Regions from separate parts of the Massilia sp. TWP1-3-3 genome, predicted to be linked through region 2. Evidence: predicted binding sites of a transcription regulator. Region 2 holds the regulator's gene; each other region holds the start of a gene.

Region 1 (9,966 bases), on a different contig from region 2:
GGCGCGAACCTTGCAGGCTTTTTAGTCAGGCAAACAGCAATTACATCATGCCGTCCATACCGCCCATGCCGCCCATGCCACCCATGCCGCCACCCATGCCGCCAGCTTGCTTGTCTTCAGCTTGCTCGCATACCATGGCGTCGGTGGTCAGCATCAGGCCAGCGATCGATGCTGCGTTTTGCAGTGCCGAACGGGTGACTTTTGCTGGATCCAGAACACCCATTTCGACCATGTCGCCGTAGGTGCCGTTGGCTGCGTTGTAACCGTAGTTGCCGGTGCCGGCCAACACTGCTGCCACCACAACGGACGACTCTTCGCCGGCGTTTTGCACGATCATGCGCAGTGGCTCTTCCATGGCGCGCATGACGATCTTGATGCCTGCGTCCTGGTCAGGATTGTCGCCCTTGACGGTGATGTTGGCACGTGCGCGCAGCAAGGCTACGCCGCCGCCAGGAACAATACCTTCTTCAACGGCAGCGCGGGTTGCGTGCAGTGCATCTTCAACGCGTGCTTTCTTTTCTTTCATTTCGACTTCGGTTGCAGCGCCAACCTTGATCACTGCAACGCCGCCTGCCAACTTGGCAACGCGCTCTTGCAGTTTTTCGCGGTCGTAGTCCGACGTTGCTTCTTCGATCTGCACACGTACTTGCTTGACGCGCGCTTCGATGTTTTCAGCCTGGCCCGCACCGTCGATGATGATGGTGTTTTCCTTGCCTACTTCGATCCGTTTGGCCTGGCCAAGTTCAGCCAGCGTGACTTTTTCCAGCGTCAGGCCAACTTCTTCAGCGATCACCTGGCCGCCGGTCAGCACTGCGATGTCTTCCAGCATGGCCTTGCGACGGTCGCCAAAGCCTGGGGCCTTGACTGCGCACGTTTTCAGGATGCCGCGGATGTTGTTGACAACCAGGGTTGCCAGCGCTTCGCCTTCGATGTCTTCTGCGATGATCAGCAGTGGACGGCCGGCTTTGGCGACTTGTTCCAGGATTGGCAGCAGGTCACGGATGTTCGAGATTTTTTTGTCGCACAGCAGGACGAATGGGTTGTCCTGGATCGAGACTTGCTTCTCTGGGTTGTTGATGAAGTACGGCGACAGGTAGCCGCGGTCGAACTGCATGCCTTCTACGATGTCGAGCTCGTCGTTCAGGGACTTGCCGTCTTCAACGGTGATGACGCCTTCCTTGCCGACTTTTTCCATCGCTTCCGCGATCCGCTCGCCGATCGAGTAGTCGGAGTTGGCCGAAATGGCGCCAACCTGCGCGATTTCTTTGGTCGTCGTGCATGGCTTGGCGATTTTTGCCAGCTCTTCGACGGTGGCAGCAACTGCCTTGTCGATGCCGCGCTTCAAGTCCATTGGGTTCATGCCGGCGGCCACGAACTTCATGCCTTCGCGCACGATGGCCTGGGCCAGCACGGTCGCGGTGGTGGTGCCGTCGCCGGCGTTGTCGCTGGTGCGGGAAGCAACTTCCTTGACCATTTGCGCGCCCATGTTCATGAGCTTGTCTTTGAGTTCGATTTCTTTCGCAACCGATACACCGTCCTTGGTGATGGTTGGCGCGCCGAACGAGCGCTCGATGACCACGTTGCGTCCTTTAGGACCCAGGGTGACTTTCACTGCATTGGCGAGAATGTTGACGCCTTCAACCATCTTGGCGCGCGCTGCGTCGCCGAATACTACATCTTTAGCTGCCATGTTTTTTTCTCCGAAAATTGGTGTTGCGAGAATATGAGGTGATTACTTGACCAGGACGGCCATGATGTCTTCTTCGCGCATCACCAGCAGTTCGTCGCCGTCAACTTTGACGGTTTGGCCGGAGTATTTGCCGAACAGCACGCGGTCGCCGACTTTGACTTCCAGCGGGCGAACTTTGCCATCGTCCTGGACTTTACCGTTGCCGATGGCGAGGATCTCGCCCTGGTCCGGTTTTTCTGCGGCTGCGTCAGGAATGATCAGGCCGGATGCAGTTTTGGTTTCCTGGTCTAGACGCTTGACGATAACGCGATCGTGCAATGGGCGAAGGTTCATGCAAAACTCCTTAATGTTCAATGGTTTGACTTGCTATTCTTGGCCAGTACACGGCGTGCAGGGCCTGGAAATCATTGTTAGCACTCTCTGCTAACGAGTGCTAATTATAGGGACGGTACCGCGTATTTTCAAGGCATCATCCTTTTTATTTCAATAAACTGCTTGATCTCGCGCAAACTTTTCCTTTCCTTGTCGCCCGTTTTGCAATCATGCTCTGCTTCAATAATCGACGCTAACGTACTGAATCGGTTGACTAAAAATCGTTGACGGCTCTATAGTATTGGGATGATTTCTGAATTCAATGACCTGTCCGACAAAATCGACCGCCTTGCCGCGTTGACGCTGTCCCTACGCCGCGAGAATGCCACTCTGCGCCAAGCCAATGCTTTACTTGCTGCTGAGAACGTAGCCTTCATGGAACGCCTGTCCGAAGCCCAGCGCCGGGTTGAGGCCTTGCTGGCCAGCATTCCCGCCGAGGCCGGCGATGAAGACAACCTTCCCGCCGAAGCGACCATCCATGACGAGGCAGCCCAATGATCCAACTCGATGTCACCCTCATGGGTAATCCCTACCGACTGGCCTGCAAGGAGGGCGAGGAACGCACGCTCAAGGAAGCGGTCAGCTACCTTGACGGCAAAATGTGCGCGCTGCGCGACTCCGGCAAGGTCAAGGGCAACGACCGCATCGCCGTGATGGCCGCGCTGAGCGTGACGGCTGAATTCTTATCCTCGAAAGCGGGACAAGGACCGCTGTCGGACTTGTCGATATTGGAAGTCAAGGAAAAAATCGGTGCCATGCATACCGCACTGGACGACGCCCTGACGCCGCAGGAAAATTTGTTTTAAAACCTGTTTTCGTTTGACATGGCGACACATCGGAGTAAACTCCGTTTCACCCTGCGGTGTTCGCGATTGCCATATATTCCTTGAACCATTTATGTGCACAGGTTGCGGAATTTTGTTTGATGGGAGTGAGCGTCACTTGTTTGACGAACCCGAAATTGAACTAACTGTGACCGCCTTGAACCATTAGGTTCAGGATGCCGGCAAGAACGGCACATGCGGGGTCTTATTCTGTAAAAGCGGTTGCACGCCTTTCGGCGCAACCGCTTTTTTTATGGGCAAACGACATGCGTTACTGGCTGATGAAATCCGAACCCGATGAAGTGAGCATCGACGACGTGCTGGCGGCACCCGGCCAGACGGTGCCATGGTTTGGCGTTCGCAACTACCAGGCGCGCAACTTCATGCGCGACGACATGCAAGCGGGCGACTTGGCCTTTTTCTATCATTCGAGTTGCGCGGAACCGGGCATCGCGGGCGTCGTCGAAATTGCCAGCGGCGCCTATCCGGACGCCACCCAGTTCGATCCCAAAAGCCACTATTACGATCCGAAGGCAACGCGGGAGACGCCGCGCTGGATCAGCGTGGACGTCAAAGCGGTGCGCAAGACGCGCTTGCTGAGCCTGAAGGAACTGCGCAGTTGTGCGGAACTGGAAGCGATGCGCCTGCTGGCCAAGGGCAGCAGGCTGTCCGTGATGCCGGTGGAAGTCTCGGAGTGGAAGTTCATCGATAAGCTGCTGCGCCAGCCAGGGTAATTGCGCGGCGCACGTGCAAACTTGCTGGTAGAGTCGGTAAGATAGTCAAACTCAGTAGCGACGACAATGAAAAACCTGCCAATTGGTGTACGCCTGGGAAGCGTGTTTGCCTTGCTTCTGCTCCTGCTGCTTGCGGTAACCGCCATCGGCGTATGGCGCATGAACAGCGCCAGTGAGATGACGCGCCACATGCTCCACACCCGGCTGCCCAACGAGCGCATGGTCGACGAATGGTTCAAGATAATTGAAGTAAACGCGGCGCGCACCACCACCGCCTGGCGCGCCGTCGATCCGGCCGAGCAAAAGGAGATAGAAGCCGAGATGAAAAAATCGTCGGCCCACGCGACCGAGATTCAAACCATCCTGGCAACGTCGATCACCGAGCCAGCCGCCAAGGCGGCGCTGGATAGCGTGCTTGCCACGCGCGCCGCCTACACCGAAGCGCGCACACGCGTTTTCAAGGAAAAAGCTGCCGGCAATCTCGCGGGGGCCAAGGAAATTTTCGACAAGGAGATGGCCGTCAAGCGCGAAGCCTACCTCGCCAGCCTGGCCCAGCTGTCCCGCACCCAACGCGGCCTGCTCGACCAGAGCGGCGCGCAAATCGATGCCAACTACGCCAGCGGGCGCCAGCTGATGATTGCGCTGGGCGTGCTTGCCGTCATCCTGGCGGCAAGCTGCGCGCTGATCATTACGCGCAGCATCACCCGGCCTATTGCTGAAGCGGTGCGCGTGGCGCGCGCCGTTGCTGCGGGCGACTTGACCAGCAACATTGAAGTCGAGACCAGCGATGAGACTGGCCAACTAATGGGAGCGCTCAAAAACATGAATGACAATCTGGTCGGGCTGGTATCGCAGTTGCGCATTGGCACCGACACCATCAATACAGCATCGCGCGAGATTGCCAGCGGCAATCTGGACTTGTCCTCGCGTACGGAAGAGCAAGCCAGTTCGCTGGAACAGACCGCCGCGTCGATGGAACAGCTGACGGCGACGGTAAAAAACAATGCCGCCCATGCGCGCGAGGCAAACACGCTGGCGATCGACGCCCGGGCGGTGGCGCGCCAGGGTGGCGACGCGGTGAGCGAGGTGGTGGCCACCATGGGTACGATTAACGATTCGTCACGCAAGATTGTCGACATCATCAGCGTGATCGACGGCATTGCATTCCAGACCAATATCCTGGCGCTGAACGCGGCCGTGGAGGCAGCGCGCGCGGGTGAACAGGGGCGCGGTTTCGCCGTTGTGGCGGCGGAAGTGCGCAGCCTGGCGCAGCGTTCGGCGGCAGCGGCCAAGGAAATCAAGGAACTCATTGGCGACTCGGTCGACAAAGTCGAGATCGATTCGCGCCAGGTGGCGCGGGCCGGCGCGACAATGCAGGACGTGGTGGCCAGCATCGGGCGCCTGAGCGGCCTGGTTGGCGATATCAGTACGGCCAGCAACGAGCAGCAAGAAGGCATCGAGCAGGTCAACGTGGCCATCACGCAAATGGACGGCATCACGCAGGAGAACGCGGCGCTGGTGGAGCAGGCCGCCGCCGCCGCAGCATCGATGCAGGAGCAGGCGCAGCAGTTGGCGCGGCTGGTCGACACCTTCAAGCTTGCGCGCGCGTCTGCCGTTCCCGCGCGCCCTGGTCGGCCCGGGCCGCGTGCACTGGCTGCCTGAGGACGGTGCACTCCTTGACGCTGTAGAATGCTTGCTTTCAATATAGGCGAGGCAAGCAGCGATGATACGGACGAAAGCAAGCGCTGCGGGGCGGCGCTGATGGACTGGGGCCTGATCGTCATCTTGCTCATCATGGGCGCGGGCGGCGGCTTCGCTGCGGGGCTGCTGGGCGTGGGCGGCGGCATGGTACTGGTGCCGTTCATCACGATGATTTTTGCCGCCAAGGGATTTCCTCCGACTGTGCTTGTGCACATGGCAATTGCCACCTCGCTTGCCACCATCATGTTCACGTCGCTCTCGTCGGTACGCGCACACCATTTGCATGGCGCGGTGCGCTGGCCGATTGTCTGGCTGCTCGCGCCCGGCATTGCGATCGGTTCGTGGCTGGGGCCGTGGTTGGCCAAGCAACTCAATACGTCGGCGCTGGCGCTGGTGTTCGGGGTATTCGTGGCCTTGTCGGCCACGCAAATGATCCTCAACCGCAAGCCGCCGGCCTCCCGTGAATTGCCGGGGCCGCCCGGCATGTTTGCCGTGGGCGCCGTGATTGGCGTGGTGGCCGGGCTGGTGGGGGCGGGCGGGGGCTTTTTGTCGGTGCCCTTCATGGGCTGGTGCAATGTAAAAATGCACAATGCGGTGGCCACCAGCGCGGCGCTCGGCTTTCCGATTGCCTTGTCGGGCACGCTGTCGAATATGTATTTCGGCTGGAACGAGCCGCTCTTGCCAGCGCATTCGCTGGGCTATATCTATGTGCCGGCGTTGCTGGTGATTGCGGCGGCCAGCGTGCTGATGGCGCCGGTGGGGGCGAGGGCGGCGCACCGGATGCCGGTGCAAAAACTCAAGCGGATATTTGCGATGGTGCTGTATTGCCTGGCCGCTTATATGCTGTGGAAGGCTTACGCCACCGCGGTTGCATAAGTTCCGCCACACACATCGTCCTCCCGGAGGCGGCGGTGCGACGACTCGCGACCCAAAGAACAGCTACTCAGTTCAACCGTTCTATGGGTCGCGAGTCGTCGGGTTTTAAACCTGCGCGGCCTGCCTGGCCTGCATCGAATACGCCCACCACAACATCGCCAACGCGCCGATGATCATCGGCAGCGACAGCATCTGGCCCGACGTGATCGGCAGGCCGGCCACCGTGACTTGCCAGTCCGGCACGCGGAAATATTCAGTAAAGAAACGCGCGCAGCCATACAGCAGCGTAAACATGGCGCCCACCGCGAGACGCGGACGCGATGTGCGTGAAAACAGCCACAACAGCGCAAACACGAGCAAGCCATCGACCAGCATCTGATAAAGCGGCGACGGATGGCGCAGACCGTCCAGGAACACCGGATCCGGATGCAAGGGGAAGCGGATATCCGGCCAGCGCATGGCCCACGGCAAGGTCGCATCGGCAACCCGCCCCGGCAGTTCGGCATTGATGAAGTTGCCCATGCGGCCGGCGGCGTAGCCGAGCGGCACCAGTGGCGCGATGAAGTCATACACGTCGAGCAGATTGCGCTTGGCCTTGCGCGCCCACAGCGCCATTGCCACCAGCACACCCAAAAAGCCACCGTGGAAGGACATGCCGCCCTGCCAGATCTTGAAGATATCGATCGGGTGCGCCATGAAATGCGCGGGCTGATAGAAGAACACTTCGCCCAGCCTGCCGCCCAGCACGACGCCAAGCATGCCATAAAACAGCATGTCGTCGAGGTCATCGTTTTTCCAGCCTTGCGCGGCAACATGCGCCTGCTTGATGCGCACGCGGCCCAGGATGATGAACATGGCGAAGGCCAGCACATACATCAGCCCGTACCAGTGGATGGACACGGGGCCGAGATGCAAGGCAATCGGATCCGGCATCGGATGAGTCAGCATTGGGTGTCTTTCTTGAAAGCCAGGCAGCACGTGCTGCCAACGTCCGGTATTCTACCCTCAGCGCGCGATCACGTAGAGCGAAAGCACCCGAAGGGCGCCTTCCGCCAAACGCATGACCTGGCGGTTACTTTCTCTTGTTGAAGGTATTGTTCAAACGTTCTTTTTTGCGCTGCTCGTCGAGCTTGTGGTCTTTTTTCTTGTCGAGGCCAAAGATCTTTTCGATGTACTCGAACCAGATGAAGGCAAAGCACATCAGGCCGATCACCCACCACCACGACATGGCGGCGAACTTCCAGACTTCAAAAAACTTCAGCGCGCCGAGGACGAGTATTAAGATGATAATGGGCATGGAAACTCCTTTTCGTGCTCCCATCTTACAAACAATTTACTTGCTTGTGGTTATTAATCGCGCTGGCGTACCGTCAACCGTGGCGCGCAGGTAACCGTTGTAACAAACATTGCTGCCGGCTCTACGATTGCGTAAACGCGGTAGAATCAAGGCAGTTGGAATACTTTGGAGAGAGTGATGAAACGTTCCCTGATGTTGTGTATGGTGTTGTCGGCGCTGGCGTCGTCGAGTGCGATGGCAAGTGCCGATCTGGCCAAGGCAAAAAACTGCATGTCGTGCCACGCGGTTGCGAGCAAGGTTGTCGGCCCCGCCTTCAAGGACGTCGCTGCCAAGTATGCCGGCCAAAAAGATGCGGAAAACAAGCTGGTCGCCAAGGTCTTGAAGGGCGGCGCCGGTTCATGGGGCGCCGTGCCGATGCCGGCCAACCCGCAAGTGACGGAGGCGGAAACCCGCATCCTCGTCAAGTGGGTGCTGGCGCAGAAGTAATTGGTTGAGGTAGTTGGTTGAGGTAGTTGGCCGTGGTAATGCGCGGCCGGCGTACTTCCCGGCCGCACCAATAAAAAACGCGCTCACTTGAGCGCGTTTTTTTTCGTCCTGCGGCGCAAGCCGCAGGCCAGGCTTACTTGATGACTTCGAGCTTGGCGCGCTTGCCGCCTTTAAAGGTGAACAGCGTCAGCGCGCCATCCTTGATGTCGCCCTTGTCGTCGAACTGGATCAGACCGGTCACGCCCTGGTGCTTGATTTTCTTCAGTTCCGGCAAATACTTGGCTGGATCGGCCGACTTGGCGTTCTGCATCGCATGCGCCATCACCATGACCGAGTCATACACGTACGGGGCGTACAACTGCACGTCGACATTGAAGCGCTTCTTGAAGCGCTGCGAGAAGTCGGCCAGTACTTTTTCCTGTGCTCCCATCACGCCGCCCGCTTCGGCGCAGGTCACGTTGCCCTCGCCCAGGCCGTCGCCCGCCAGGCGGATCATCGCTTCGGTACAGATGCCGTCGCCGCCCATGAACTTGGCGTTGATGCCCAGCGCCTTCATTTGCTTGACCATCGGGCCGCCGACCGCATCCATGCCACCGAAGAAGACCAGGTCAGGCTTCTTCGCTTTCAAGGAAGTCAAAATGGCGGTGAAGTCGGTTGCTTTGTCGGTGGTAAATTCCTTGGCGATGATGGTCACGCCCGGCGCGCTCTTGGCGCCCTTGACGAATTCGCCGGCCACGCCCTGGCCGTAAGCCGTGCGGTCGTCGATGACGGCGATTTTCTTCGCGCCCAGCTTGGTGGTGGCGTACTTGCCCAGCGTGCCGCCAAGCTTGTTGTCATTGGCGACAACGCGAAATGCGCCGGGAAAGCCTTGCTTGGTGTACATCGGCTGCGTGGACGATGGCGAAATCTGGGGAATGCCCGCATCGTTGTAGATCTTCGATGCCGGAACCGTGGTGCCGGAATTCAAGTGACCAATCACGCCCATAACCTTGGCGTCGACCAGCTTCTGGGCCACTGCGGTGCCTTGCTTGGGATCGGCGCCGTCATCTTCCGTGATTAGCTGGAAAGTGACTTTCTTGCCGTTGATCAGGAAACCCTTGGCGTTCAGTTCCTCGATCGCCATTTTGGCGCCGTATTCGTTATCTTTACCCAAGTGCGCGCTAGGGCCGGAGATGGGACCGACGTGGCCGATCTTGACGACTTCCTGGGCGCTTGCCGAGCCTGCAAATGCCAGGGCGATGGCGAGTGGAATAAGTTTGGTCGTGAACTGCATGTGCATTCTCCAATGGTGTGATAACAACAGCGCTTGTGGCGCCGATTTTCATATTTTTTGCGTAAGGCAAAAGGTACAACAAATTGTCGGGTTCGCAAAGCCGAATGTCTGCCAAGACCGGGCAAATGCCGCTAGCCACACCATCAACGTCTCATTGCTGCAGCGGTGTACGCGCGCCTTGCAATGCGTGAACATTATTGTAAGCAGTTGAAAGCAACACGCTATTTCTTTAGCGTTTGCAGGTGGGATACTTCCTGCCCCACGGCACGCACGACGATCTTTTCGATGGTATCGTGCAGTCCGGCGCGGATTTCCTCGGCCAGACCACCGATGGCCGCCTTCAGGATTTCTTCCAGGCTGTCGCGCAGGCGCTGTTCGAGCACAAAATCGACGCGGCCCTGCAGTTGCTGCAAGATGCGTTCAGACAGGCGCCGTTCCAGCAGGTTCCACTGGGGTTCGGTCCAGTTGTCAATCGCCCGCGTTTCCAGGTCGGCGTTGGCCTGGTCCGCCAGCGGCGCCGCGTCCAGCCTGGCGGGAGCGGCCGGCTTGTCCGCCTTGTCGCTGAAAACTTCCGTCAATACCGGAATGCTGTGGTCGAAGGCGGGATTCTGGCTCATGGTCTAGGCGGCGACGAAGTGGGTGAGGGGAAAGGATTGCTGTTTGTAGGCCAGGTAGCGCTTGCGTCCGGCGGCGGCGTCATCTTCGGCCGTGGA
Region 2 (9,966 bases):
CGCGCTGGACCCGCTGCCTGACGCCAACGGCAACAAACTGACGAACAACTGCGGCAGCAAGAACGGCACGCCCGTGACCACGCTGCTCGAACTGGCCAAGGCCAAGGGCTTGTCGACCGGCGTGGTGAGCACCGCGCGCGTGACCCACGCCACGCCGGCGGCGACCTATGCGCATATTTGCCACCGCGACCTGGAAAACGATATCGCCGCCGCTGCCGTTCCCGGCGGGACCGGCTACAACGCCGCGCTCGGCAGCACCGGCCTGGACGTGCTGATCGGCGGCGGACGCCAGTTCTTCCTCCCCTTCAAAGATGGCGGCAAGCGCGCCGACGGGCGCGACCTGGTGGCCGAGATGAAGGCGAAAAACTACGCGTATGCCAGTAACAGCACCGAGTTCACGGCGATTGACCCGGCCAAGGCCGAGCGCGTACTGGCGCTGTTCACTTCCAGCCACATGAGCTATGACCTGGACCGCGACCCGGCCAAGGAACCGAGCCTGGCCGAGATGACGACCAAGGCGATGGACGTGCTGCAAAAGAATGGCAAGGGTTACTTCCTGATGGTCGAAGGCGGACGCATCGACCATGCGCTGCACGAAACCACGGCAAAAAAGGCACTGCAAGACACCGTTGCGTTCGATAACGCCATCAAGGCGGCGCTGGCCAAGGCGCGCGTGACTGACCCTGAATTGAAAAATACGCTGCTGGTCGTTACCGCCGACCATGACCATACGCTGGTGCTCAACGGCTACGCCAAACGCACCGGCAAGACCGCGGCCGGCAATCCGGGCGTGCTGGGCGTGGTCAAGAACTACGTCAGCGGCGCCGTTGAAAAAGACCTCGATGGCGCGCCGTATTCGATCATCGGCTTTGGCAATGGCGAGAACCGGACCCAGTCCAGCCGCGCTGCCGTGACAGCCATGGACGAGAGCGTGACCGGCGCGGCCACCTATCACCAGGAAGCCGTGGTGCGCATGGCGGTGGGCAGCGAAACCCACGGCGGCGCCGACGTCTTCCTGGGCGCGGTGGGCAAGGGCGCCGACACCTTCAGCGGCACCATCGACAACACCAAAGTATTCGGCCTGGTCAAGACCGCGGCCGGTCTGTAACTGATTATGCAAAGGAACCTACACATGAAACGCACCCTGTTATCGGCGGCCTTGCTGCTCTCCTTTGGCGCTGCGCAAGCGGCCGGCGAAGCGAAAAACGTGATCTTTTTCCTGGGCGACGGCATGGGCCCGACCACCGTCACCGCTTCGCGCATCTACAAGTACGGCGAGGATGGCTCGCTCACCATGGACAAGCTGGAACGCAGCGCGCGCATCAAGACGTACTCGAACGACGCCCAGACCACCGACAGCGCACCGTCGATGGCCGCCTACATGACGGGCGTGAAAATGAACAACGAGGTGATTTCGATGTCGGCGGCCACCCAGGCGACGCCGCCGGGCAAAGACGCCAACGGCAACCTGGGCGTGAACAACTGCGCCGCCAGCGGCAACGGCGTGGCCGTGCCCACCATCCTGGAACTGGCCAAGGCCAAGGGCAAGGCCGTGGGCGCCATCACCACCACCGAACTGACCCATGCCACGCCGGCCACGACGTTTTCGCACATCTGCAACCGCAACGCCCAGTATGCGATCGCGGCCCAGGCCGTGCCGGGCGGCGCCGGCTACAATGCCGCGCTCGGTGACGGGGTGGACGTCCTGATGGGTGGCGGGCGCAACCATTTCACGCCGTTTGACGCCGTCGCCAACAAGGCCGGGCGCGCCGACGGGCGCAACCTGCTGACCGAACTGGCGGCCAAGGGCTATACCGTGGCCGCCACCAAGGCGGACATGGCGGCAGCGCCAGCGGGCAAGAAATTCATCGGCCTGTACAGCAGTAAGAGCCACCTGGAATATGAACTCGACCGCAGCGCGGCAGTGCCGCTGGGCGAGGGCGCCAGCCAGCCGAGCCTGGCCGAGATGACGGTCAAGGCCATGGACTTGCTGTCGCAAAATACGAACGGTTACTTCCTGATGGTCGAAGGCGGGCGCATCGACCATGCGCTGCACGGCACCAATGCCAAGCGCGCGCTGACCGACACCATCGCTTTCGACGACGCCATCAAGGCGGCGCTGGACAAGGCCAAGCTGACCGACCCGACGCTGGCCAACACGCTGATCGTCGTCACTGCCGACCATGACCACACGCTCGCCTTTAACGGTTACGGCAAGCGCGGCAGTTCGGTGCTGGACGTCACGCGCAACTACAAGGATGGCCAGCCGAGCAAGGATGCCGACGGCAACACCTACACCACGCTGGTGTTTGGCAATGGACCGAACCGGCCCGCCGTGCGCGCTAGCCTGGACAGCAACACCGTCATGGGCGACAACTACCTGCAGGAAACCGGTGTGCGCCTGGCCAGCGAAACCCATGGCGGCGGCGACGTCAAGCTGCTGGCCACGGGCGCCGGCGCCAAGGCATTCAAGGGCACGCTCGACAACACGACCGTGTTTGGCCTGCTCAAAACCGCCTTTGGATTCTAAAGTGCGCGCCGTCCAGCTACTGCTCGGCGCCGCTATGCTGTCGGGCGCCTGCTGCCAGGCGGCGCAGGCGGCCCCGCCGCTCGATTTGTCGATCGCCTACTACAGCCGCGTGACCACCCCGGAAGGGGTCACGCGCGAGGCGCGCTACCAGGACAGCATGCTGCGCCGGCCCGGCCACGTCTGGGTCACGCGGGTGCTGCCGGCCGGTCCCGCGCCGGCCCGGCCGGCCCACGCCGAATTCAATCCGGTGCTGCTGGCGCGGCATGTGATGCTCCAGCAGGGCAAGGTCAGTGTCGAGTTTGTCGATCGGCGGGGGCGCGAGCGCGTGGCGGTGCCGCCGGCGGAATACGCCAACGTCGGCTTTGATGGTTCGTGGGAGAATGCGGCCTCGCTGCTCGATCCGCGCCGCGTGATGTCGCTGCCGTTGTCGGCGCGGCCGTCGCCGGTGGCCGGGGCGCAGTGGCGCGAACGGGAGCGCGACGGCATGTTCGAGCGCGTGCTGTGGGATGCGGCGCGCGAGCTGGCGCTGGTCATCGAGAGTGGCGACAAGGCCGCCACGGTGTTCAAGCGGGTGCAGGTGACGGTGCAGCCGGGCTTAGCGCCGGTCCTGCCATGGACCACGCTGGCCGGTTACGCGCACAAGGAGTATGCCGACTTCCTCGACTAGCACGCCGCTCCGCATGCCACGCCAACAGCCCGGTGCGCGCACCGGGCTTTTTTGCGGCCAGAATTTTGCGGCCAAAAAAAAGCCCGCTAGAAGCGGGCTTGAAATCCAATTCTTTTGAGGAGAGTTGGAGGAGACAAGTACAGTATGCTGCAGCGCAAAATATAAATCTAATTTATATTTGGAATATCAGATATCTTCGCAGCAAATATCTCCGTCAATCAAGGTTTCGCGCACACGACATCAATGACGATATCGACGTCGCCCATGTCGCCGGCCACCATGGTCGGCAGGGCGCCGGGGGTTGCCACCTTGGGCACCAGCTTGCACATGGTGACCAGGTCGGTTGGCTGCTGGAGGATGGTAATGCCGTATGACGTGCCATACGTGATATTTGGATACGAATAGGCGGTCTGTGCGACGGCGTCGGTAACGGTGAACGGGGCCAGGTCATTGCTGCCGTTGATCAGCTTCAAGCCAACATAGCTGGCGCCGGTGCCGCTGGCGGTGATGCTGCCAGTCACTGTGTGCGGATTGTCGGTGCAAACGATGCCCATGGTGATCGAGGCGCGCTGGCCGGCCGTACCGGTGGCCAGGAAGTTGGGCGTGCAGGTCTGGTGCGGCGGCTGGCCGCTTGGCGTTTCGCGCACCGCCACCTTGAACTGCGCACCGTATTCAATGGTGTTGGGAAATGCGAACGTGGTCGCGTTCTTGCCAACCGTAACAGTCTGGCCGCTCACGGTCTCGACCAGCACCAGGCTGTCGTAGCGCAGGTTCGAGATCTGGCCGGTGATGTCGAACGTGGCCTTGCCGCCGCAAGCTGCCAGGCTGGCCGCAGCCAGCGCGATGAGGATGGCGGGGCGCAAAAAAGATGATGTCATGTGTTCTCCAGTATTATGGTGAGTGGCGGTCGCGCTCAATTCGGCTTGCAGCTGATGGCAATGTCATTGACCGCCGCCTTGGGCATGGTGCCGGCCGACTTGTCGATCGTGCAGGTGCTGCCTGGCGGCTGCTGGAGAACGGTCAGCCCGTATGGCGTGCCTTCGGCCACCTGGCCGAACTTGGGGTTGTCAACCGTCGGGGCGGTCATGCTGAAGGTGGTCGCGCCGGCGGGAATCGTCACCTTCTGGCTGCCATTGTTAATGATCAGTTCGCCAGTTAGCCCCTTCACGGTGCCGCCCAGCGGGAACGTGGTGACCACGCAGCCGATGAAAATGCGTCCCGGGCTGACGGCGCCGGTATTGCCCTTGCCGTTCAGGACCGTGCACGAGTCGACGTTGGGCGGACGGTCGATAATGACGATGTCATAGTCGCTGTCGATCGGCACCAGGTCGGGGAAGATGTACAGGGCCCCGGGCGGGACGGCGACGGCCGGGCGGCCCATATTGCTGATCTTCAGGCCGTCGCGGGTGACGCCACTGAGTCCCATCGAGATTTGCAATTCGCCTTGACCGCTGCCACCGCAGGCGGCAAGGCCCAGGGCGCACGCCAACCCAAGGGCGGTACACAGGTAACTTTTTTTCATGACTTCTCCGAAAACAAACTGATGTGGGCGGGCAAGCCTGTCGCCGGGCGCCGCGTGACTGAATTGGTCGTCATTTTAGTGCATTTCGTATCATGGCGGCTCATTGGCTTGTTTCATCATGTAAGCGGCTTGACGAATAGGCATCGGCCCCGGCGGATTGATTTTCCGCCTGCGGCTCGCTATGCTAGGCACTTCCCTGCAACCGAAGAGCACCATGCCGACGCCGCCACGCCGCCCCTGGCCCAAGGCCATCCTGTTCGACCTCGACGACACGCTGTGGCCGATCGCGCCCGTCATCGTGCAAGCCGAGCAAACGCTGCACGCGTGGCTGCAGCAGCATACGCCGCGCGTGGCCGAGCGTTTCTCGATCGACCACCTGCGCCTGGCCAGGCTGGCGCTGCTCGCGAGCAAACCCGAATTCCACCTCGACCTGGGCGCGCTGCGCCGCGCCGGCCTGATCTCGGCGTTCGAGGAGGCAGGCGAGGATTTGGACCTGGTCGAGCACGCCATGGTGCATTTTTTTGCCGCGCGCAATGCCGTCATTCCGTATGACGATGTGGTGCCGGGCCTGCTGCGCCTGAAGGGCCGCACGCTGATCGGCTCCATTTCCAACGGCAACGCCGACTTGCAGGCGATCGGGCTGGCGCACCACTTCCAGGTATCGGTCGCGGCCCACCAGCTCGGCTGCGCCAAGCCTGACGCCGCCATTTTTCACGCCGCCTGCGCCCAGTTGGGCGTGGCGCCGGCCGAGGCGCTGTACGTGGGCGATGACGTATTGCTTGACGTCCAGGCTGCGCAGCGGGCCGGCCTGCGCGCGGTCTGGCTGAACCGGACCGGCAGCACGGGTCACTTGGCGCACGGCGTCGCGCCGGACGCCATTTGCGGCAACTTTGACGAGTTGCTCGACTGGCTGCAGCGGGAATATGAATAACTGCGTGAATAACTGCGTGAATAAGTGCGTGAATGAGTGCGTGGATGAGCGCGTGGCTCAGTGCGTGGCTGAGTGCGAACTTGTCCCCGTCGCTGCGGCGAACGTGCATAATATGTCCATGACACCACGCGCGCACTAGTTAGAACATCATGTCCCTCGATATCCGGGCTCAAACGCTGCTCAAGGCACTGGTGGAACGCTATATCGCCGACGGCCAGCCGGTCGGCTCGCGCGCGCTGTCCAAGATTTCCGGGCTCGATCTGTCGCCGGCGACCATTCGCAACATCATGGCCGACCTGGAAGAAATGGGCTATGTCGCCAGCCCGCATACGTCGGCCGGGCGGGTGCCCACGCCGCGCGGCTACCGCATCTTTGTCGACACGCTGCTCACGGTGCAGCACATCGACGAGCACGCGGTGCAGTCGCGCATGCGCTTGCCGTCGCAGCAGCCGCAAAAGCTGATCGCCAACGCGGCGCAAATGCTCTCGTCGCTGTCGCAGTTCGCCGGCGTGGTGCTCAGTCCCCGGCGCGAGTCGGTGTTCCAGCAGATCGAGTTTTTGCGCTTGTCCGAAAAGCGCATCTTGCTCGTCATTGTCGACCCGCGCGGCGACGTGCAAAACCGGCTGCTGCTCACCGAGTCCGACTACACGCCCAGCCAGCTGATCGTGTCGGCCAATTACATCAACCAGAATTACGGCGGCCTGTCATTTGACGACGTGCGCCTGCGCCTGAAGGGCGAACTGCGCCAGTTGCGCGACGACATGGGCCGGCTGATGCAGGCTGCGGTCGAGGCCGGCAGCGAAGCGATGGAAGACCAGTCGGACGACATGGTCATCTCGGGTGAGCGCAATCTGCTCAGCGTGTCGGACCTGTCGTCGAACATGACGTCGCTGCGCCAGATGTTCGACATGTTCGAGCAAAAGACGGGCTTGATGCAATTGCTCGACGTGTCGAGCAAGGCGACCGGGGTCCAGATTTTCATCGGCGGCGAGTCGAACCTGGTGCCGATGGACGAAATGAGCGTGGTGACGGCCCCGTACGAAGTCAATGGCAAGATCGTGGGAACGCTGGGCGTGATCGGACCCACCCGCATGGCCTACGAGCGGGTCATTCCGATTGTGGATATTACGGCCAAGCTGTTGTCGAATGCCTTGAGCTTGTAGAGCGCAACAGCCCGAATGGGCCTGGCGCAGTCGCGCCCTTAATTGCGGTGGGGGCACTCTTCCTTGACGCAATTGCCGTAAATGGCCAGCGCATGCTCGGCAATTTTAAAGCCGCGCTCGACGGCCACCTTGTGCTGGCGCGATTCGATTTCTTCATCGTAAAACTCTTCCACGCGCCCGCAATCGAGACACACCAGGTGATCGTGGTGCGAGCCGGCGTTGAGCTCGAAAATTGCCTTGCCCGTCTCAAAATGGTTGCGGTTAAGTAAGCCCGCTTGCTCGAACTGGGTCAGCACGCGGTACACGGTGGCCAGGCCGACGTCCATATTCTCGGTCAGCAGCATTTTGTAGACGTCCTCGGCCGTGAGGTGGCGCACCTCGCTGTTCTGGAAAATTTCGAGGATTTTCAGACGCGGCAAAGTCGCTTTGAGGCCGCTGGCTTTCAGGTCGCTGGGGTTGTTACTCATGTTTGTTACTCGTAGATTGGCGGAGTGCTTTATCATATAGCGTTTCTGGCGGAGGTGCCCAACCTTCCGTTTAACGTTTTGAGGTTACCTATGCGTGTCGATACTGTTGTTTTGAACCGTTTGCGCATCTGCGCGCCGCGCGCAGCGGCCCTGGCCCTGGCCGCGCTGACGCTGGCCGGATGCGGCACTTTCGGCTCGCGCGCCGGTCCCGCTGCCCCGGCCACGCCCCCCAGCGCCGGCGCCCAGACGGTGACGACGACCAAGCTGCAAAAGTTCTTCTGGGTCTTCTCGCCGTATCGTCCGGATATTCAGCAGGGCAACTTTGTGTCGAAGGAAATGCTGGCCCAGGTGCAGGTCGGCCAGACCCGCGACCAGATCAAGTTCATCCTCGGCACGCCGCTGCTGACCGACGTCTTCCACCAGGATCGCTGGGATTATCCGTTCTACATGGCGCGCGGCAATGGTGAACTGACCTCCGCCAAGGTCGTCATCTTCTTCAAGGACGACAAAGTCGAGCGTTTCGAAGGTGGTAACTTGCCGAGCGAGCAGGAGTACATTGCCCGCATCGCCGGTCCGGCCAAGCTGAAACGCGAAAAGGACGTGCCGAAGCAGGAAGAAGTGGGCGCCGCGTCCATCAAGATCAACAAATAAAGGCGGGTGGCGCGATGGACCAACTGAAAATTGCGGTAGCCGGCGCCAACGGGCGCATGGGGCGGATGCTGATTGAAGCGATCGCCGAGGCGCCCGACATGCTGCTGAGCGGCGCGCTTGACATGGCCGGTTCGGCCAGCCTGGGCCTGGACGCCGGGGCGTTTTCCGGCAAGCCCACGGGTGTGGCGATTGCCGCCGACCTGGCGCAAGGTCTGGCGCAATCGCATTTCCTGATCGACTTTACCCGTCCCGAAGGTACGCTCAAGCACCTGGCGTATTGCGCCGAGCATGGCATCAAGATGATCATCGGCACCACCGGTTTTGACGAGGCAGGCAAGGCGGCAATTCGGGCGGCGGCGGAAAAAACCGCCATCATGCTCGCGCCAAACATGAGCGTGGGCGTGAACGTCACCCTCAAGCTGCTGGAGATGGCCGCCAAAAGCCTGGCCGAAGGCTACGACATCGAAATTATCGAAGCGCACCACCGGCACAAGGTCGACGCGCCATCCGGCACCGCCCTGAAGATGGGCGAAGTGATTGCCGACGCGCTCGGGCGCGACCTGAAGTCGTGCGCCGTGTACGGCCGCGAAGGCGTCACCGGCGAGCGCGACCCGTCCACCATCGGCTTTGCCACCATCCGCGGCGGCGACATCGTGGGCGACCATACCGTGCTGTTTGCCGGCACGGGCGAGCGGATCGAGATCAGTCACAAATCGAGCAGCCGCGTCACTTACGCCCACGGCGCCCTGCGCGCCGCGCGCTTTTTGGCCGGCAAAACGCGCGGGCTGTACGACATGCAGGATGTATTGAATCTGTCGTAATCGCAGCAGTGCGATGCGCAGAGCAGGAGCGACGACGGGGGGGGCTGCCGACTATGGATGATGTCCAGCCAATAGAGGATCGAGGTGCCGCATGATCAGCGGCGCTAATGCCGTTTGAGCAAAATACAAGGATGCTGGCGGCGTCAAGTGGCCGTAGTCGTACGTCACCAGCCCAGCCTTCCGGTCATCGCCGACGTAGATCATGCAGCCTTCTTTGTTGCAAAATGCATCCATCGCCGACAGATAGTCAAAACCACCCGCACCGCGAACATACTTGTGCTGCAAGGCCGTATCACTTCTTGACGCGGCGACCATCAGATTTTCCTTGGTCCGCTTCGGCGTATGGTTCCAATATTTGCGAACAACCACCTGATACAGGAACGGTGCATAGTGCGGCACAGGGCCGACGACAATCACTGCTTTGACGCCCAGCAATTTCGCGCGCGCGGTCAGCGCCGTCAGGTTGTTGGCCGTATCGTGCCCTTCGCTCTGCCCGATGACTAGAACCGTCGGCTTTTCTTTTTCCATTACTTGAAAAGCAAACGCATTGGATCGGTTGCAGTACTTGCGGCTGCCGGGCGTGCTGCTCGGAAAATTCGCCACACATCCAGAACTTGCCACCTGGAGAATGGAGATCGAGGTCGGTAACACCTTGCGCAGTCCGAAGTTGTACTGTTGGGCGTGGGAGTCTCCCCAGATCATGACCTTGATACCGGTTTTCGGGATATAGCAATCCGTATTGATTGCCTTGCGTGGTTCCATCGTTATCTTGCCTGCCCTGTAGCTTTCCACGTCGAAAAAGTCGCATTCTATCCGGTAAGCTTCAAGAAGCCCCTGCTTGGTGGCGTACGCCCAGTCAGGCAAGGAGTTTTCGAAGTACTGGGCGTACTCGGTCCGCTCATCGACGTCGGTGCCGGGCCGAAAAGGGAGTCCGTTCTGGACAAACGTCCATACACCAGCGGCACCTACCGTGACACCAAAAGCGAGCAAAAGTGCAGCCTTCGGCACTCTGATCCTTGCTTTTCGAAATGGCAATTCTACAAATTTGTAGGTAAGCACGGCGAGAATCAGACTGATGAATATGGCCAGCATAGCGCCGATAAAGTCCAGTTCGTTGGCTCCGACGATTCTCATGTAAGTGATAACTACCCAGTGCCAAAGATAGAGCGGGTAGCTGATCAGTCCTATCGACACCAGCATTCTGTTGGCCATCA
Region 3 (9,966 bases), on a different contig from region 2:
GTGCGAAACGGCAGCGGCTGCAGTTGGTTGAGCAGGTAGTGCACGCACACTTGCGGCGTGGGCGCCGCGTTGCTCTGGTAATTCCAGGCCGACCACGCCTTGCGCGAGCGCGGCAGGCAGCTGGCATCGGTATGCAGCACGGCGCGGTTGGGCTGATAGCGCACCGCTTCGAGCACCTGGCGCTCGTCGGCGCTGGCCTCGTCGCCCAGCAGCGCGAGCGACTGGTCGCTGTGGCAGGCCATCACGACCTGGTCGAACTGTTCAATTGCGCCGGCCGTATGCACGCGCACCGAACGCGCGCCGCCGATGCCGCGCGTCACGCGCGTGACCGGGGTGGCCAGGCGCTTGCCGGGAATGGCGGCGAGCAGCTTGGTGACGTAATTGCGCGAGCCGCCGACCACCGTGCGCCACTGGGGTCGATCGCTCACTTGCAGCAGGCCATGGTTGTGGCAGAAACGGATAAAGGTCGACACTGGAAACTCAAGCATCTGGTCGGACGGGCAAGACCAGATACAGGCGGCCATCGGCAGCAAATACCAGGCGCGGAACTGGGCGCTGTAACCGTGCAGGTCGAGAAAATAGCCGAGCGGCATGTGCGGGATCGTGCCGTCGGTTGCCAGTTGCGTGGCTTGCTTGTTAAAGCGCAGGATGTCGCGCACCATGCGCAAAAAACGCGGGCGCAGCAAGTTGCCGCGCTGGGCGAAGACGGTGTCGAGGTTGCTGCCGGCCCATTCGAGAACGCGCGCGCGGGCAGCTTCGCCCAGCGGCATCTTGACCGAGAACGACATATCGCTGGGGGCCGTTTCCACGCCCAGCTCGGCGAACAGCGCGATCAAGTTGGGATAGGTGCGGTCGTTAAAGACCAGAAAACCGGTATCCACGCCATGGGTGACGCCGTCGAGCGTCACGTCGACAGTGTTGCTGTGACCGCCAAAATAGTTGCCTGCTTCGTACAAGGTCACATCGGCCCCGCCCTGGACAAGACGGTAGGCGCAGGACAGTCCGGAGATGCCGGCCCCAATCACAGCTATTTTCATCATTTCACCTCAATACCAAGTTTGTCTAGGACAAATGCTTTACAAGAAGCATAATCCGGGAAATAATGCGTCTTGTCAATCGTTTGTCCACGACAAACTTTGCGCATGTAGATTTATACGTGGCAGCGTGACAAATGGATTCAAAGTGAAGAAATTCCGGTACGGGAATATTTTGAGACGCCGCATCCTGCCTTCCCCTCTTATTGGGCAGGCCGATACTGCTATATCGGCTAGTAGGAAAGCGATGCGCTATGATTACAATCAGATTAGTGTCCTGAACAAACCTTGGAACCACCATGACGACCGCCCAGATCACGACCGTGCTCAGTAGTATTAGCGACGTCGAACGCGACACCGGCATCCCGAAAGAAACGCTGCGCGTTTGGGAACGGCGCTACGCCTTTCCCCAACCGGAGCGCGACAGCAATGGCGAGCGGCTGTATCCTGCCGACCAGGTGCAGCGCCTGCGCGTGGTGAAACGCCTGCTCGATGTGGGCTACCGGCCCGGCAAGATCATGCACATGGAGACGCCGGAACTGACCGAGCTGGCCAACAAGGCGGGCGCGGCTTGCCCGCCCCCGGACGCGGACGACCCGGTGCTGCGCCAGTGCCTTGCGCTGATCAAGGCGCACAAGATGCCTGAACTGCGCCAGCGCATGGCGCAGGCGCAGCTGGAACTGGGCTTGCGCCGGTTTGTGCTCGACGTGGTGGCGCCGCTCACCACCATCGTGGGCGACACCTGGGCAGCGGGCAACCTGGCCGTGTTTGAAGAACACTTGTTTGCTGAAACGCTGCAAAGCGTGATGCGCAATGCGATTTTTTCAGCCCACCAGCAAATTGGCCAGGCGGCATCGCGCCCGCGCGTGATGCTGACCACGGTGCCGCAGGAAAGGCACGGCCTGGGCCTGCTGATGGCCGAGGCGCTGTTTGTCCTGGAAGGGGCGCATTGCGTCTCGCTGGGGGTGCAGACGCCGCTGGCCGATATCGTGGCCGCGGCCAAGGTGCAGCAAGCCGATATTGTTGCGCTGTCGTTTTCCAGCGTGATGTCGCCGCGCGCGGCAATCGAGAACGTGTCGGAATTGCAAACCAGGCTGGGAGCGGACGTGCAGGTGTGGGCGGGCGGCAGTTGTGCGGCGCTGGCGCGCAGGCAGCTGGGGCCGCAGTGCGTGCTCGATCTGTTCGATATCAGCGGGGCGGTGGCGCGCTGGCGGGGGCAGCAAGAGGCGCCGGCGGCCTAATGGCGTCGTCATTGCCACAAACTTGGGTCTGCCAGCGGAGTCAGGACCTCAGTGATTCGGCCGATACCCAGGTTGTCGTGTCAGGAAATAATACCCACAGCGTCTTCCAGGCGCTGCGCCGAATGCCGCCGGCGGCATTGACGAATTTGCTTGGCGATACCTCAGCCCCCTTGTAGCGAATGCAATCGTCTTCCACCACGCAATGATGATTGCGCCCGCTGACAACCGTCCGTAGCAGAGTTCCGTGGGGAAGGAACACGTGCTTCCATTGATAGCCGGCCGTTGGCGCCGAGAATGAATCGGGATGATGGCGCACCATCCAGTCCCGGATAGCTGACTCGCCAATTTCCCAGAACTTTTTTTGAAACCCTGTTTCCCCCGCAGCGGACAAAAGTTGCTGGTAGACTTCGATGGAAATGGGCAAGTCCATGCGGTGGTTGGGGTGACGCTTCATGAACTACTCCTTTACACGATAGTGGACGATATGACCCGATTCCGCCCGATTTCGGTCCGAAAGTGCCCGATTACGCGGTGAAAACTCGCGATTTTTTGACGAATTGGACCGAAAAGCGCACGAAAGGCACCGAAAGCAACGCGAAAACGCGCGATTTTTTTGGGCTTATTCGTTAGACATTGAATCTGGGAAGCGTTCAGATACCGGAACAAAAAATCGGGTGATTTCGTTTCCAAATCGGCCGATTTCGGCCCGAAATCGCGCGTTCTCGTCTCGAAATCGGGCAATTTCGCCAGCATTTCGGCCGTTTTCGTGCCGAAATCGGCCGAAAGCGGGCAATATCATCAGCAATCGCGAAATTTGCCGCCGTGGGCATGGGGCCAGGCCCCGGGCGTAGCGAATTCCGAAACATCAGCGAATCGGACGACCCCTTTGTACTGGCAGGCAAATCGTTGGGCTTTGACATTTGCCGTCGCCATTAACACAAAGCTTGTCGATGTGGCATCCATAGGCGGGATTGCGTCCCTCCTCTGGTAAAATACTCGCCATCCATTTGATCGTGCCCGGCGCCGCCGGGCGTGTGCTTGCAGCCCCTCCCAACACATACCAATGTTTAGTTTTTTTAAGAAAAAACCACCTGCTCCGGTCGCGCCGCCGCCCCCTCCAGCGCCGGTAGAGCAAGCTCGGGCCGCGCCGTACACCGCACCCGTTGCGCCAGTCCCAGAGCCACACGTTGCGCCCCCGCCGGTAGCTTCGCCTATCGCCGAGCCTGCGCCGTTCGCCCAAGCTGCGCTGTCCGCGCAAGCTTCGCCCGTGCTCGTCCCGGCGCCCGTTGAAGCAGTTCCTGCCCCATTGGCGCCGGATGCGCCGTTCCCATCTGCGCCAAGGTTCCAGGCGCCGGTAGCGTTCGAACCGGTGCCGGCGGCAGCGCCGCCCGCGCCGGTTGCCCAGCCTGCGCTGGACGTCCGGCCCGCGCCAGTTCTCGTCCCGGCGCCTGTTGAAGCGATTCCTGCGCCACTGGCGCCGGACGCGCCCTTCCCCGCTGCCCCCGCGCCAGAGGTTCAGGCGCCGGTGGCGTTCCAACCGGCGCCAGCCGCGGCAGCGCCGCCTGCGCCCGTCGCCCAGCCTTCGCCAGTGTTCGTCCCGGCGCCTGCGGAGCCGGTGCCTGTGGCACTGGCGCCGGACGCACGCTTCCCGGCCGCCCCGGCGCAAGCGCCACAGGCCCCGGTGACGTTCGCGCCAGCGCCGGCGCCTGTCGCCGCAGCGGCCCCAACACTTGGCGCGCGCCGTTACGGCACCACCTCGACCTTCGTGGCACCACCACCGCCGCCACCGCCGCCACCGCCACCGCCACCGCCAGTGTTCGTACCGGGGCCGGAACCGGCCGTCGAACTCGCCCCGCTGATTCCCGAGACTGCCGAACGCCTGGGCCGCTCCGACTCCGACCGCAAGCGCTCCTGGATGGAACGCCTGAAAGCGGGCCTGTCCAAGACCTCGAACAACCTCGGCCTACTGTTCGTGGGCGCCAAGATCGACGAAGACCTGTACGAGGAACTGGAAGCGGCGCTCTTGATGGCCGACGCCGGCATGGACGCCACCCAGTTCCTGCTCGACGCGCTGCGCAAGAAGGTTCGCGACGACAAGGTGCAAGACGCGGCCGGCGTGAAAAACGCGCTGCGCTCACTGATGCACGCGCTGCTGCTGCCGCTCGAAAAACCACTCGAACTGGGCCGCCACGAGCCGCTGGTGATGATGATCGCGGGCGTCAACGGCGCCGGCAAGACCACCACCATCGGCAAGCTGGCCAAGCACATGCAAACCTACGATCAATCGGTGCTGCTGGCCGCCGGCGACACCTTCCGCGCTGCCGCGCGCGAACAATTGATGGTCTGGGGCCAGCGCAACAACGTCACCGTGATCGCGCAAGAGTCGGGCGACCCCGCCGCCGTCGCCTATGACGCAGTGCAATCGGGCAAGGCGCGCAAGATGGATGTCGTCATGGTCGACACCGCCGGGCGCCTGCCCACCCAGTTGCACCTGATGGAAGAACTCAAGAAGATCAAGCGCGTCGTGGCCAAGGGCATGGAAGGCGCTCCGCACGAAATCGTGCTGGTCATCGACGGCAATACGGGCCAGAATGCGCTGGCCCAGGTCAAGGCGTTCGACGATGCCTTGGGCTTGACCGGCCTGGTGATCACCAAGCTCGACGGCACGGCCAAGGGCGGCGTGGTGGCGGCCATTGCGCGCACGCGTCCGATCCCCATCTATTTCATTGGCGTCGGTGAAAAAATTGAAGACTTGCAGCCATTTAATGCGGCAGAATTCGTCGAAGCATTGCTCGGATAAGGCCACATGATTGAATTCAAGAATGTATCAAAGCAGTATTCTCCGGACGCCATTGCACTGCGCGACGTGTCGCTGACCATTGCCAAAGGCGAACTGGTCTATCTGGCCGGGCCATCCGGCGCCGGCAAGTCGACCTTGCTCAAAATGATTGCCGCCATCGAGCGCCCGACGTCCGGGCAGATCCTGGTCAATGGCCAGGATATCTGCAAGCTCAAGAAGGCAAGCGTGCCTTACCTGCGCCGCAAGCTGGGCTTGATTTTGCAGCAGCAGCGCCTGCTGACCGACCGCTCCGTGCTGGCCAACGTAATGCTGCCGCTGATGGTGCTGGGCGACGCCAAGGGTGAAGCAGAGCGCCGCGCGCGCGCCGCGCTGGCCCGCGTCGGCATGGAAGAGCGCGCCTTGGCGCGGCCGCTGGAATTGTCGGGCGGCGAACAGCAGCGCGTGGCCATTGCGCGCGCCATTGTCAACCGGCCCCAGATCATCCTGGCCGACGAGCCGACCGCCAACCTCGACCGCGCCGCCGCCGACAAGGTGCTCGACGCGCTGCGCGCCTTTAACGCTGCCGGGGTGACCTGCATGATTTCCACTCACGACGAGTACGTGCTCGACGGCGCCGCGCGCGTGATCCATCTCGACCACGGGCACGTCACGGGAGAAGCCGCATGAAGAACTGGCTGCGTCAACACCGCTTTGCCGTCGTGGCGGCGCTCGATAATGTGCGCAAGGCGCCGGGCAGCTTCCTGTTCAATGTCTTCGTGGTTGCCATCGCCCTCACGCTGCCGTTCGCCGGCCTGACTTTGCTTGAAAACATACGGCCGATGTCGCAGCAGCTGTCGGTCGATCCGGAAATCAGCATGTTCGTGACCCCGGCCACCACGCGCGAGCAAGCGCAGGCCCTGCAGCCGCAGATACAGGCGCTGCTCAAGGACCGCAAGGCGCGCATTGCCTTTGTGCCGCGCGAGGAAGCGCTGGCGAGCCTGAACGCCAAGGGCAGCCTGACCAACGTGATCGATACGCTGGGCGACAATCCGCTGCCCGATGGCTATGTCATCAAGCTCGACAGTTTTGGCACGGCGGCCGATGCCGGGAGTGTCGATGCGGTGGCGGCGCAGTTGCGCATGCTGCCCGGGGTGGAGGCGGTGCAGGTGGATTCGGCATGGGTCAAACGCCTGGCCGCGCTGATGGGCGTGCTGCGCACCGTACTGTTGTTGCTGGCGGTGACGCTGGGGATGGTGGTGGTAGCGGTGGTGTTCAATACCATCCGCCTGCAGGTGCTCACGCAGCGCGGGGAAATTACCGTAAGCAAACTGCTGGGCGCGACCGATAATTTCATCCACCGTCCGTTTTATTACACGGGCATTTTGCTGGGTCTATGCGCCGGTGGCGTGGCGCTGGGGGCCGTGGCGCTGGCGATTCAGCCCTTGAATACGTCGATTGGGGAATTTGCGCGCTTGTATGCGTCGCAGTTTCAGCTGTATCCGCTGCATCCGCTGGCGATGGCGGGCTTGCTGGCCATCAGCGCGGGTTTGGGGCTGGTTGGGGCGATGCTGTCGGTGCAACGCCACCTTGCGCGCCTGAATTAGGCCGGCGGCGGCGCCGTGGCGGAAAAGGGGGCCGCCGAGGTCTGCGCTTTTGCGCCCTACGGTCAGCGCAGTGGCGCGCAAAACGACGTTGATGAGTTGCGGCAAGTAGGGCGGAAAAGCGTAGCGCATTCCGCCATGTCCGCGTCCCGTTAACGCATGCATGGCGCAAAAGGGGCCCGCCGAGGCCTGCGCTTTTGCGCCCTACGTCAACGCGACATTTGGCAACCAGAAACCTGAATAACATCGTCCTCGCGAACGGAGCGGTGCGCGGAGGATGTAGTGCTGTTGCACCATCGCCACTTTCCGACAGCCCCCTACGTGCGGGAACGAACAGTTAGTCGCCCCATCAAAGCGTATTCTTTCGATTCCCCCGTTCGCGCAACAGTCTTGCGAAATATCAATAATCGTCTTGTGCGCTGCACTAAAGTGAGATTTGCCCGGATTAGTGACGTGTTGCAATACTTCCATTACCTATCAGACCCATATAACGGGCCAATTGGCACTCTGCGCGGGAGAGTGCTAATATACGCAAGTGTATGGCGGGGCAACAATATTCCGCCGCCAGCATCAGGTACCAACTGTCGCGCCGGGGTGTCTCCTGCCTGTGGCGCCACCTTATGCAGCAAGCTACTCTAGAGGAAACACATGACTACGTTGTCCGCACAATCCGCATTGATCCCGAGCGCCAATCGCAATCTGGGACTCGGCTTTACTGGCAACCTTGGCAATATCGACGCCTACATTTCGGCAGTGAACCGCCTGCCGATGCTCACCCACGCCGAAGAAATCTCGCTGGCTACGCGCCTGCAGGAAAGCAACGACTTGGCTGCAGCGCAAGAGCTTGTGCTGTCGCACCTGCGCCTGGTGGTGTCGATCGCCCGTGGCTACCTCGGCTATGGCTTGCCGCATGCCGACCTGATCCAGGAAGGCAACATCGGCCTGATGAAAGCGGTCAAGCGCTTCGACCCGGCCCAGGGCGTGCGGCTGGTGTCGTACGCGATGCACTGGATCAAGGCCGAGATGCACGAGTACATCCTGAAGAACTGGCGCCTGGTCAAGGTCGCCACGACCAAGGCGCAGCGCAAGCTGTTCTTCAACCTGCGCAGCAACAAGCAGGGTCTGGACGCGATGTCGCCGACCCAGATCGATGCCCTTGCCAAGCTGCTCGACGTCAAGCGCGAAGAAGTGATCGAGATGGAAACGCGCCTGTCGGGCCGCGACATCGCGCTCGAAGCGCCGACCGACGACGAAGACGACAAGTTCTCGCCCATCGCCTACCTGTCGTCCGACCTGTCGGAGCCGACCAAAGTGCTCGAGGCCGAGCAGGTTACGCGCCTGCAGTCCGAGGGGCTGGAAACGGCGCTGGGCAAGCTCGATCCCCGTTCGCGCCGCATTGTCGAAGCGCGCTGGCTGGCCAACGACGACGGCTCGGGCGCCACGCTGCATACGCTGGCCGAAGAATTCGGCGTCTCGGCCGAGCGCATCCGCCAGATCGAAGCGGCAGCGCTCAAGAAAATGAAGGGTGCGCTCGCCGCATTCATCTAAACGCCTCTGGCACGATCGAATGCCGTTCAGCCTGCGCCGAGCGGCATTTTTTTCATGCGTCCGTCATTTCGGGGCCGGGCAAGCAGCGCGAGCCCGGGCGCGTATGATGGCGCATGAACTACCTCGCCCACATCTACCTCGCCCGGCACAGCGACGACGCCATGCTCGGCGCCCTGCTCGGCGACTTCGTCAAGCCGCATGGCGGTGAGCGCTTCAGCGCCGAGATCGAGGCGGAAATTGTCACCCACCGCAAAGTCGACTCCTTTACCGACAGCCATCCCATCGTCCTTGACGCCAAGGCGCTGTTCGAAGGAGCGCACCGCCGCTACGCCGGCATCTTGCTCGACGTGTTTTACGATCACCTGCTCGCCACCCATTGGGCGCGCTACGCCGACGTTGCGCTGCCTGTGTTCATCGCCCGCTTTTACGCGGCCCTCGCGCGCCGGGCCGACACGCTGCCGGCCAACCTGGCGCGCGCGGCGCCCTATATGATCGAGCAGGACTGGCTCGGCTCCTACCTGCGCTTCGAAGGCGTGGAAACTGCGGTGTGCCGCATTTCGACACGCCTGTCCAAAAACGGCCATCTGCTGCGCGAGGGACTGGCCGACCTGCAGGCCAACTACGCGCAACTGGAAACGGGCTTTCACGCCTTTTTCCCCGAGCTGATCGCCTTTGCCGAGAGCCGGCGCACAACAGGGCCATGAAACGGCGCAGGTAGGCGCATCACGCGTCCCGGGCGGCCCGAACTGGCCATTTTGCTATGATCGACCTTTCAACTCAATGCGGAGCATGAACCGATGACCCATCTCATATCCACCCTTGCAGCGGCAGTTCTGCTGGCCGGCTGCAGTGCAGCTCCCGCCACCCCGTCCATGTCCACGTCCACGTCCACGCCGGCACCCGCCACTGCCCCAGCCCAGGAGAGTTCCATGACTTCCAGCGCCACCCTGCTTCCCCAGCGCACCGTGGCCGTCGGCCCGGCCGCCACGCTGCGCTACGATGGCGCGGCCGACAGCCGCTGCCCGCCCGATGTGCGCTGCGTCACCGCCGGCGAAATCAGCTACAAGTTCACACTCTCGGGCGCCGCCGGCACCGAGTCGTTCGACCTGACGAAAGCCAAACCGGCCTTTGAAGCGAGCACCTTCAAGGGCGTGCGCGTGGCCCTCGGCCAGACGGCCGAACCGCCGCTGCGCCCATCGACGGCGTCGGCGCCAGTCGTTATCATGCCGGTGACAGTGAACATCACCAGCCCATAATCCATCATCCATCCACGCCAAACATTCATGTCCAACAACGCGCCGCGCCATCTTGCCCTCACCCTTCTACTCCTGATCGTCATCCCCGCCGGCGCCAAGACGCCGGTGGCCAGCGGCACCGGCGGCGCGGTCGCCACCATCAGCGAGCAAGCCTCGCAATCGGCCATGACGATCCTGAACCAGGGCGGCAATGCGATTGACGCGGCGGTGGCGGCAGCAGCCACGCTCGGCGTGACCGATCCCTTCAGTTGCGGCATTGGCGGCGGCGGCTTCATGGTCATTTACCTGGCGCGCGAAAAGCGCGTGATCACGATCGACCACCGCGAAATGGCGCCGGCCGCTTTTACGCCGACCGTGTTCCAGGAAAACGGCAAGGAGCTCGACTTCGACACCGCAGTGGCCAGCGGCAGCGCAGTGGGCGTGCCCGGCACCGTGCGCGGCTGGCACGAAGCGCTCAGCCGCTATGGCAGCATGTCGTTTCGCCAAGTGCTCGCGCCAGCCATCGGC

Evidence for each region. The regulator HrcA, encoded in region 2, represses chaperone genes, less so after heat shock. The targets are predictions, from matches to a motif close to TTAGCACTCNNNNNNNNNGAGTGCTAA.
Region 1: a site for HrcA is predicted at 2,101-2,127, ahead of groES (co-chaperone GroES). Genes of this name have one in related genera too.
Region 3: a site for HrcA is predicted at 7,155-7,181, ahead of rpoH (RNA polymerase sigma factor RpoH). Genes of this name have one in related genera too.

The regions. Positions count from the first base shown of each region.
Region 1 covers NZ_JAFCWX010000006.1:146,586-156,551, reverse strand. The annotation lists gene groL (chaperonin GroEL) at 41-1,690, opposite strand; gene groES (co-chaperone GroES) at 1,733-2,023, opposite strand; gene ACP7D4_RS08065 (hypothetical protein) at 2,309-2,560, shown strand; gene ACP7D4_RS08060 (cell division protein ZapA) at 2,557-2,868, shown strand; RNA gene ssrS (6S RNA) at 2,914-3,094, shown strand; gene ACP7D4_RS08050 (EVE domain-containing protein) at 3,153-3,620, shown strand; gene ACP7D4_RS08045 (methyl-accepting chemotaxis protein) at 3,687-5,282, shown strand; gene ACP7D4_RS08040 (sulfite exporter TauE/SafE family protein) at 5,382-6,197, shown strand; gene lgt (prolipoprotein diacylglyceryl transferase) at 6,303-7,145, opposite strand; gene ACP7D4_RS08030 (TIGR04438 family Trp-rich protein) at 7,270-7,494, opposite strand; gene ACP7D4_RS08025 (c-type cytochrome) at 7,672-7,980, shown strand; gene ACP7D4_RS08020 (branched-chain amino acid ABC transporter substrate-binding protein) at 8,114-9,253, opposite strand; gene ACP7D4_RS08015 (hypothetical protein) at 9,475-9,870, opposite strand; gene ACP7D4_RS08010 (DNA polymerase III subunit chi) at 9,874-9,966, opposite strand, start outside.
Region 2 covers NZ_JAFCWX010000007.1:132,626-142,591, reverse strand. The annotation lists gene ACP7D4_RS09080 (alkaline phosphatase) at 1-1,108, shown strand, start outside; gene ACP7D4_RS09075 (alkaline phosphatase) at 1,133-2,530, shown strand; gene ACP7D4_RS09070 (hypothetical protein) at 2,520-3,197, shown strand; gene ACP7D4_RS09065 (hypothetical protein) at 3,416-4,075, opposite strand; gene ACP7D4_RS09060 (hypothetical protein) at 4,111-4,719, opposite strand; gene ACP7D4_RS09055 (HAD family hydrolase) at 4,934-5,650, shown strand; gene hrcA (heat-inducible transcriptional repressor HrcA) at 5,800-6,813, shown strand; gene fur (ferric iron uptake transcriptional regulator) at 6,852-7,280, opposite strand; gene ACP7D4_RS09040 (outer membrane protein assembly factor BamE) at 7,371-7,931, shown strand; gene dapB (4-hydroxy-tetrahydrodipicolinate reductase) at 7,946-8,752, shown strand; gene ACP7D4_RS09030 (acyltransferase family protein) at 8,804-9,966, opposite strand, start outside.
Region 3 covers NZ_JAFCWX010000004.1:260,249-270,214, forward strand. The annotation lists gene ACP7D4_RS05790 (NAD(P)/FAD-dependent oxidoreductase) at 1-1,037, opposite strand, end outside; gene ACP7D4_RS05795 (MerR family transcriptional regulator) at 1,334-2,275, shown strand; gene ACP7D4_RS05800 (hypothetical protein) at 2,316-2,729, opposite strand; gene ftsY (signal recognition particle-docking protein FtsY) at 3,735-5,075, shown strand; gene ACP7D4_RS05810 (cell division ATP-binding protein FtsE) at 5,082-5,741, shown strand; gene ftsX (permease-like cell division protein FtsX) at 5,738-6,658, shown strand; gene rpoH (RNA polymerase sigma factor RpoH) at 7,304-8,203, shown strand; gene ACP7D4_RS05825 (ACP phosphodiesterase) at 8,317-8,907, shown strand; gene ACP7D4_RS05830 (hypothetical protein) at 9,133-9,459, shown strand; gene ggt (gamma-glutamyltransferase) at 9,487-9,966, shown strand, end outside.